2 linked regions of the Thermochromatium tepidum ATCC 43061 genome follow. The protein of the gene in region 1 binds, or shares a complex with, the protein of each later gene. Links are inferred from orthologs where the notes say so. Each region holds a gene or a part of one and is shown on either strand. Other genes may lie near its edges. The genes, in order: prfA and prmC.

Evidence for each region.
Region 2: the proteins of prfA (region 1) and prmC are in contact, whole or in part, in a crystal structure (PDB 2B3T), measured with the Escherichia coli proteins. The link is inferred for Thermochromatium tepidum ATCC 43061 from one-to-one orthologs.

The regions. Positions count from the first base shown.
Region 1 is NZ_CP039268.1:1,848,246-1,851,562, reverse strand. The notes cover bases 318-3,317. They hold prfA (peptide chain release factor 1), read right to left. Parts: upstream 2,358-3,317; coding sequence 1,278-2,357; downstream 318-1,277. Other genes in these bases: hemA (glutamyl-tRNA reductase), read right to left, coding at 2,354-3,317; E6P07_RS08370 (CDGSH iron-sulfur domain-containing protein), read left to right, coding at 565-1,215; E6P07_RS08375 (Crp/Fnr family transcriptional regulator), read left to right, coding at 318-377. In the rest of the region: more of E6P07_RS08375, read left to right, coding at 1-317. UniProt on the Escherichia coli protein: Peptide chain release factor 1 directs the termination of translation in response to the peptide chain termination codons UAG and UAA.
Region 2 is NZ_CP039268.1:2,011,762-2,014,977, forward strand. The notes cover bases 67-2,965. They hold prmC (peptide chain release factor N(5)-glutamine methyltransferase), read left to right. Parts: upstream 67-1,045; coding sequence 1,046-1,885; downstream 1,886-2,965. Other genes in these bases: E6P07_RS09225 (cryptochrome/photolyase family protein), read right to left, coding at 67-852; E6P07_RS09240 (lysophospholipid acyltransferase family protein), read right to left, coding at 1,866-2,648; E6P07_RS09245 (hypothetical protein), read left to right, coding at 2,732-2,965. Also shown: more of E6P07_RS09225, read right to left, coding at 1-66; more of E6P07_RS09245, read left to right, coding at 2,966-3,142. UniProt on the Escherichia coli protein: Methylates the class 1 translation termination release factors RF1/PrfA and RF2/PrfB on the glutamine residue of the universally conserved GGQ motif, i.e. on 'Gln-235' in RF1 and on 'Gln-252' in RF2.

The sequences.
Region 1 (3,317 bases):
GCGAGTCGGTCGCGACCTGCTTCGTGCTGCTCGGTGCGCTGAGTCAGCGTCTGCGCGCGCTCATCGGCGAGATCGACGACCTGACGCTGCACACCGCGACCAGTCGCGTCGCCCGCTATCTCGCCTCGCACCTGCCGCCGGGCGCGCGGTCGCTCGAACTCGACGTACGCAAAGCGGTGCTGGCCTCGCGGTTGTCGGTTCAACCCGAGACCTTTTCGCGCGTCATCAAGTCACTCACCGAGCAGGGTGTCATCCGGATGGAGGGGGCCCTGGTGCGTGTGCTCGATCCGCATGCACTGCTGGAGATCGCCGAATTGACCGACCTGCTCGACGCCGACGACGCCGGCTCGCTCGGCACCCGAGGGCAGCGCCCTTAGAATTTCGCTCAGGCATGAGGCAATCCTTGACCTGGTGTCCCTGATCTCAGGTAACACCCTGGCCGACGATCAGACCGCCCTCGTCGCTTGGATTCACTAAAGACTCCTACCATATCCGGACCTGGCGGCGGGTGAACCCCCTGGCCGACCTTCAACCATCAAGCGCTGAATCACGAGGGGATAGCCGATGAGCACTGAGCCAATCACCGTCTTCGAGGGCCGAGAGATCGATGTCAGCTGGGATAGCCGACTCTGTATCCATCTCGGCGAGTGCGGCAAGGCCGAGGGCGAGCTGTTCGTCGCCGGGCGCGAGCCCTGGTGCCAGCCCGACGCGGTGTCGCGCGCCGAGGTGCGCGAGGTGGTCGAGCGCTGTCCGACCGGCGCCCTGAGTTATCGCGACAAGATCGGCACACCCGAACCTGCCCCTGCCGAGAATCGCTGCCTGGTTGCCAACAATGGTCCGCTCTATCTCACGGGCGATCTGGAGATCGAGGGTGCGCCGGAAGATATGCCAGGCGTGCGCCGGCGGGTTGCGCTCTGTCGCTGCGGGGCCTCGAAGAACAAGCCGTTCTGCGACAACAGCCATGTCGAGGTGCGGTTTGAGGACGGCGGTGCTGTCGGCTCACGCGGCCCCGGACTGAGCGAGCGCGGCGGCCCGCTGAGGGTGCGGGTGATGCCAAACGGCCCGCTCAAGCTCGAGGGGAACCTGACCATCCTTGCCGGTTCTGGACGTCCGGCCTGGGAGGGGACGCAGACTGCGCTCTGTCGCTGCGGGGCGTCGAAGAACACACCCTTCTGTGACGGCAGCCATCGCACGCTGGGATTCAAGTCAGACTGAACGGGAGCAGCCGTGCCGTTCGACCGGCGCACGCCACGGCATCGAAATCGGCGCCGAGCCGCTCAGCCTGCCATCATGGCCGCGAGCTGCTCGGCGCGGTATTCAGCCAGCAGGGGCTCTATGACCTGATCGAGCTGTCCGCTCATCACCTCGTCGAGCTTGTAGAGCGTGAGGTTGATGCGATGATCGGTCAGCCGGTTCTGCGGGAAGTTGTAGGTGCGGATACGCTCGGAACGATCTCCGCTGCCGACCTGGAGCCGACGCGACTCGGATTGCTCGCTGGCCTGCGTCTCGCGCGCACTGGCGAGCAGCTTGGCATGCAGCAGGGCCATGGCCTTGGCGCGGTTTTTGTGTTGCGAGCGTTCTTCCTGACACTCGACCACGATGCCGGACGGCAGATGGGTGATCCGGATCGCCGAATCCGTCTTGTTGACATGTTGACCGCCGGCACCTGAGGAGCGATAGGTATCGATGCGCAGATCATTGGGGTTGATCGCGATGGCGTCGATCGCCTCGACCTCGGGCAGCACGGCGACGGTACAGGCTGAGGTGTGGATGCGACCTTGCGACTCGGTTTCGGGCACACGCTGGACGCGATGCGCGCCAGGCTCGAACTTCAGACGCGAATAGACGCCGTTGCCGCTGATCCGGATCACGACCTCTTTGTAGCCGCCCAGCTCACCCTCGCTGGCCGAGACCTGTTCGGTGCGCCAGCCGACGAGCTCCGCATAGCGCATGTACATGCGCATCAGGTCGCCGGCGAACAGCGCCGCCTCGGCCCCGCCGGTTCCGGCACGGATCTCGAGAAAGACATTGCAGTGATCATTGGGATCCGGCGGGATCAGGAGTGTCTGCAACTCGGGTTCGAGCGCGTCCAGGCGTTTGCGCGCAGCCTCGATCTCATCCTGGGCGAGCCCGGCCATCTCAGGATCGGTCAGCAACTCCTCGGCGGCGGCCAGTTCACGCTCGGCGTCGCGATAGCGCTGGTAGCATGCCATCAGCGGTTGAATCTGGGCGTACTCGCGACTGAGATCGCGAAAGCGCCCCTGGTCGGACTGGATTTCAGGCTCGGCCAGGAGCGCCATGACTTCGCCGAAGCGCTCGGCGACGCGCTCCAGCTTGGCGCGAATCGAAGGGGTCATGCCTTAGACTGTGTCCGATCGGGTGTCAGCTGGAACAGTTCGTTGGCCGCCTCCAGGAGGACCGCGTCGCCATCGCGCGCGGCCTGACGCAGACGCGAACTTGGGGCGTGCAGCAGCTTGTTGGTGAGCGTGTGGGCGAGGAAGTTGAGCACCTCGAGCGGCGGTTTGCCGGCTTCCAGTTGGCGACGCGCACGGGCCAGGACCTCGTCGCGCAGCTCCTCGGAACGCTGACGGTAGTCCTGGATCAGGCCGGCGGCATCCAGCGAGCGCAGCCAGGCCATGAACTCGCCGGCGTGGAAGTCGATGATCTCCTCGGCCTGCGCGGCGGCGGCCTGACGCGAGCGCAGACTTTCGTCGATGACACCCTTCAGATCGTCGACCGTATAGAGATAGACGTCGGCGAGTTCCCCGACCTCGGGCTCGATGTCGCGCGGCACCGCGATATCGACCATGAAGATTGGTCGATGCTTGCGCTTTTTGAGCGCGCGCTCGACCGTGCCCTTGCCGAGTACCGGCAGTGGGCTGGCGGTGGAGGCGATGACGATGTCGGCCTCGGACAGATGGTTGGCGATCTCGGTCAGCGAGATGGCGAAGCCCTCGAACTGGGCCGCGAGATCGTGGGCGCGCTCGACGGTGCGGTTGGCAACGATGATGCGCCCGATGCCATTGTGGTGTAGATGGCGCGCGGCTAGCTCGATGGTCTCGCCGGCGCCGATCAGGAGCGCGGTCTGCTTGGAGAGGTCCGAGAAGATCTGGCGCGCCAGGCTGACGGCAGCGAAGGCCACCGACACTGGGTTGGAACCGATCGCGGTCTCGGTGCGCACCGTCTTGGCGACCGAAAAGGTATGCTGGAACAGCCGGCCCAGCAGTTTGCCGGTGGCCGAGCAGTTACAGGCGGTCTGATAGGCGGTCTTGACCTGGCCGAGGATCTGTGGCTCACCGAGCACCAGCGAGTCCAGC
Region 2 (3,216 bases), 160 kb from region 1 along the record:
TCGGGTCGGGTCGCCGAACGCCGTGACGATCAGAGCAAGCAGACGGCGCGGGCTGATCTCGCCAAAATGCAGATGGGGTGACAGACGCGAGCTACCCGGCTGGTCGGGGCGATCGCGCTTTTCGCCATACTGGGCCAGGCGACTGGTGATGAAGGACTGGGCGCGCACCCATGCAGCGCACTCCCCCGGCGTCCAGGTCGCGCGTAGCCCCTGATCCCAGTCGATGCGCGGCAGAAGATCCAGATCATCGAGCCTCGGCCTCTCGCCGGGCTCGGGCCGATCCTGGGGCAGTCCTGGAATGACCTCCGGGGCCGGATAAGGCGGCCTCCCGTTCAGCGCGCGACTCCAGGCGCGCCAGAAGGCACGGAAGACGCGATAGGGCTGACCACCCGCGTTGAGGATCTCCCAGGGCTCAAAGAGCAGATTGGACTTGTGACTCTCGCAGTGCAGACCGGCGGCGCGCAGCCTCTGCTTGATCTCTGCATCGCGCGCGCGTGTGGCCGGATCATAGAGACGATTCCAATGGATCGCCCGCGCGCCGGTCTCGGCGACGAGACGACGTAGCGCCTCGAGACTCGGTCCACGTAGGATCCAGAGCCGATTACCGCAGTTGCGCAGCGACTCATCGAGTGCCGCCAGACTCCAGTGCAGCCACCAGCGGCTGGCGGCGCCCGGCTCCCAGGGGGCCTCTTCCTCAGGCGCATGGATATAGACCGGAATGATCGCCCCCCCATCGCGTAACGCGGCAACGAGCGCGGGATTGTCATCCAGACGCAGATCACGTCTGAACCAGAGAATGGTCGGGTGAGTCCCGGATGCTTGGGTGTGCTTCAGGGGGCTGATCGATGTCATCCAAAAAATGCACGTATCAGAGTTGCATCCTTTCGCAAGGATGGCTACTATTAGGCCCTCTATTGCGGGGTGGAGCAGTCAGGCAGCTCGTCGGGCTCATAACCCGAAGGTCGTAGGTTCAAATCCTGCCCCCGCTACCAAACCCAACAAGGCTTAGAGGCATTCCTCTAAGCCTTTTTATTTGTGCCCCGCGATGAGCCGAACCGACGACATCCTGCGCCAGGCTGCCTCGGTGCTTGCCACCCTACCGGAATCGAACCCCCGACTGGAGGCCGAATTGTTGCTCACCGCGGCGACCGGCTGGACACGCACCGCGCTACTCGCCTGGCCCGAGCGCATACTCGATCCTGCCGCCGCCGAACGCTTCGCGGCCCTGCTCGCACGCCGACTCACCGGCGAGCCGATCGCCTATATTCTCGGACGCCAGACATTCTGGACCCTGGAGCTCAGGGTCACGCCAGACACCCTCATTCCTCGCCCAGAGACCGAACTCCTGATCGAGATCGCGCTCGATCGACTCGCCGCCCAACGTCCGGTGCAGGTGGCAGACCTCGGCACCGGCAGCGGCGCCATCGCCGCTGCGCTGGCGAGCGAGCGACCGGACTGGCGGCTGATCGCCACCGACCGCTCGGCCCAGGCGCTGGCGGTCGCCCGGGACAATTTCCGTCTCCTGGGTCTGGAGCAGATCCGCTGTCTGCAGATGGACTGGCTAAGGGCCCTGGCGTCCGACACCCTAGACGCCATCCTCAGCAACCCGCCCTACATCGCCGAGCAGGATCCCCATCTCGGGCGGGGCGACCTGCGTTTCGAGCCGCGCTTAGCGCTCACCCCAGGCGGCGATGGGCTGGACGCCATCCGCGCCATCGCCGCCGACGCCGGACGCTGTCTCCACCCCGGCGGACTGCTCGCCGTCGAGCACGGCTTCGATCAGGCCGAACGGGTCCGGCGGATCCTCGCCCAGTCTGGACTGCGGGCGATCGAGACCCACCGCGATCTGGCCGGACTGGAGCGTGTCACGCTGGGCTATCGCTGAGCCTGTACCCGGACTCGGGCTGTCTCTGATCCGCCATGATCAAGGCCGCCCTCTCCCGGATCCAGCGCTCGACCCGGGCGTTGAGCGCATCGACACCAGAGTCACAGCGCATCGGCTCCCCGATGATCAACCGGATGCGCCCCGGCTTACGCAACAGCGAGCGCGCCGGCCAGCAGTCGCCGGCATTATGGACTACAGGCAGCACCCGCCGTCCGGACCGACACGCCAGCTGGGCACCGCCGGCATTAAAACGCCCGACCTGGCCCGGTGGCTGGCGCGTCCCCTCCGGATAGATGACCACGCTCATCCCCTGATCGAGTCGCCGCTTGCCCTCGCGCAACAGCGTCTTGAGGGCCTGGACCGGCTTGCCCCGATCGATGGCGATGGGTTCGAGCAGCGCCAACCCCCAGCCGAAGAACGGCACCCACAGGAGCTCGCGCTTGATGACCGTGGCCTGAGGGGAGACCAACAAATGGAGATAGAAGGTCTCCCACTCGCTCTGATGATTGGCCATGATCACCACAGGCTCATTGCGCGGCAGGTGCTCGCGTCCCTCGACCTCGACCTCGATGCCGTTGAGCCGACGCAATAGCCACATGGTCGCGCGCGTCCAGTGATTGACGAAATGATGGCGCTGCTCGCGCGTCTGAAAGGGCGCCAGCGCCAAACTCACCAAACTGTGCACAATGCCCATCAGGTTGTAGAGGATGAAAAACAACAGGCTTCGCAGCCAGATGCCCGGCGTGATATGGGTTTCTTTCATCATGCCCCCGAGGATAGAGAACTTCCAGGCGCAAAGTTTAAACCGCTTGATTATTTTGAATGCCGTATTAGCATGAGGAATCTATGGATATCAACGACGACGAGCGCATCAAGCATCGCGAGATCGTGTTTCATCGGATTCATCCGAATCCGCATCAAGCGCGAACGGCGGCGCTATTCCTAAGCGAGGTGGACGGCATCCTGCGTGCCGAGCCGGTCTCACCCTGTCTGCTGCGCGTCAGTTACGACGTCCTCAAGACTACCCTGCTCGAGATCGAAGAGGCGCTGACCGAACTGGGTCTGCACCTCGACACCAATCTGTTCAATCGTCTGCGTCGCGCCCTTCACCACTACACCGAAGAGACCCTGCGCGCCAACAGCGGTCTCGAACTCGATAAACTCAACTCAACCCAAAAGCTCTTCGCCAAGCGCTATGCACTGATCGAGCACGGCTGCCGCGACGAGCGCCCCGAGCACTGGCGACGCTATCTGTAGCCGCTCAAGCCCCCGAACCTGACGCCCGAGGTGCCTTCCGTGCCCGCAGTCGCCGACTGAGTGACCCCTCAGCG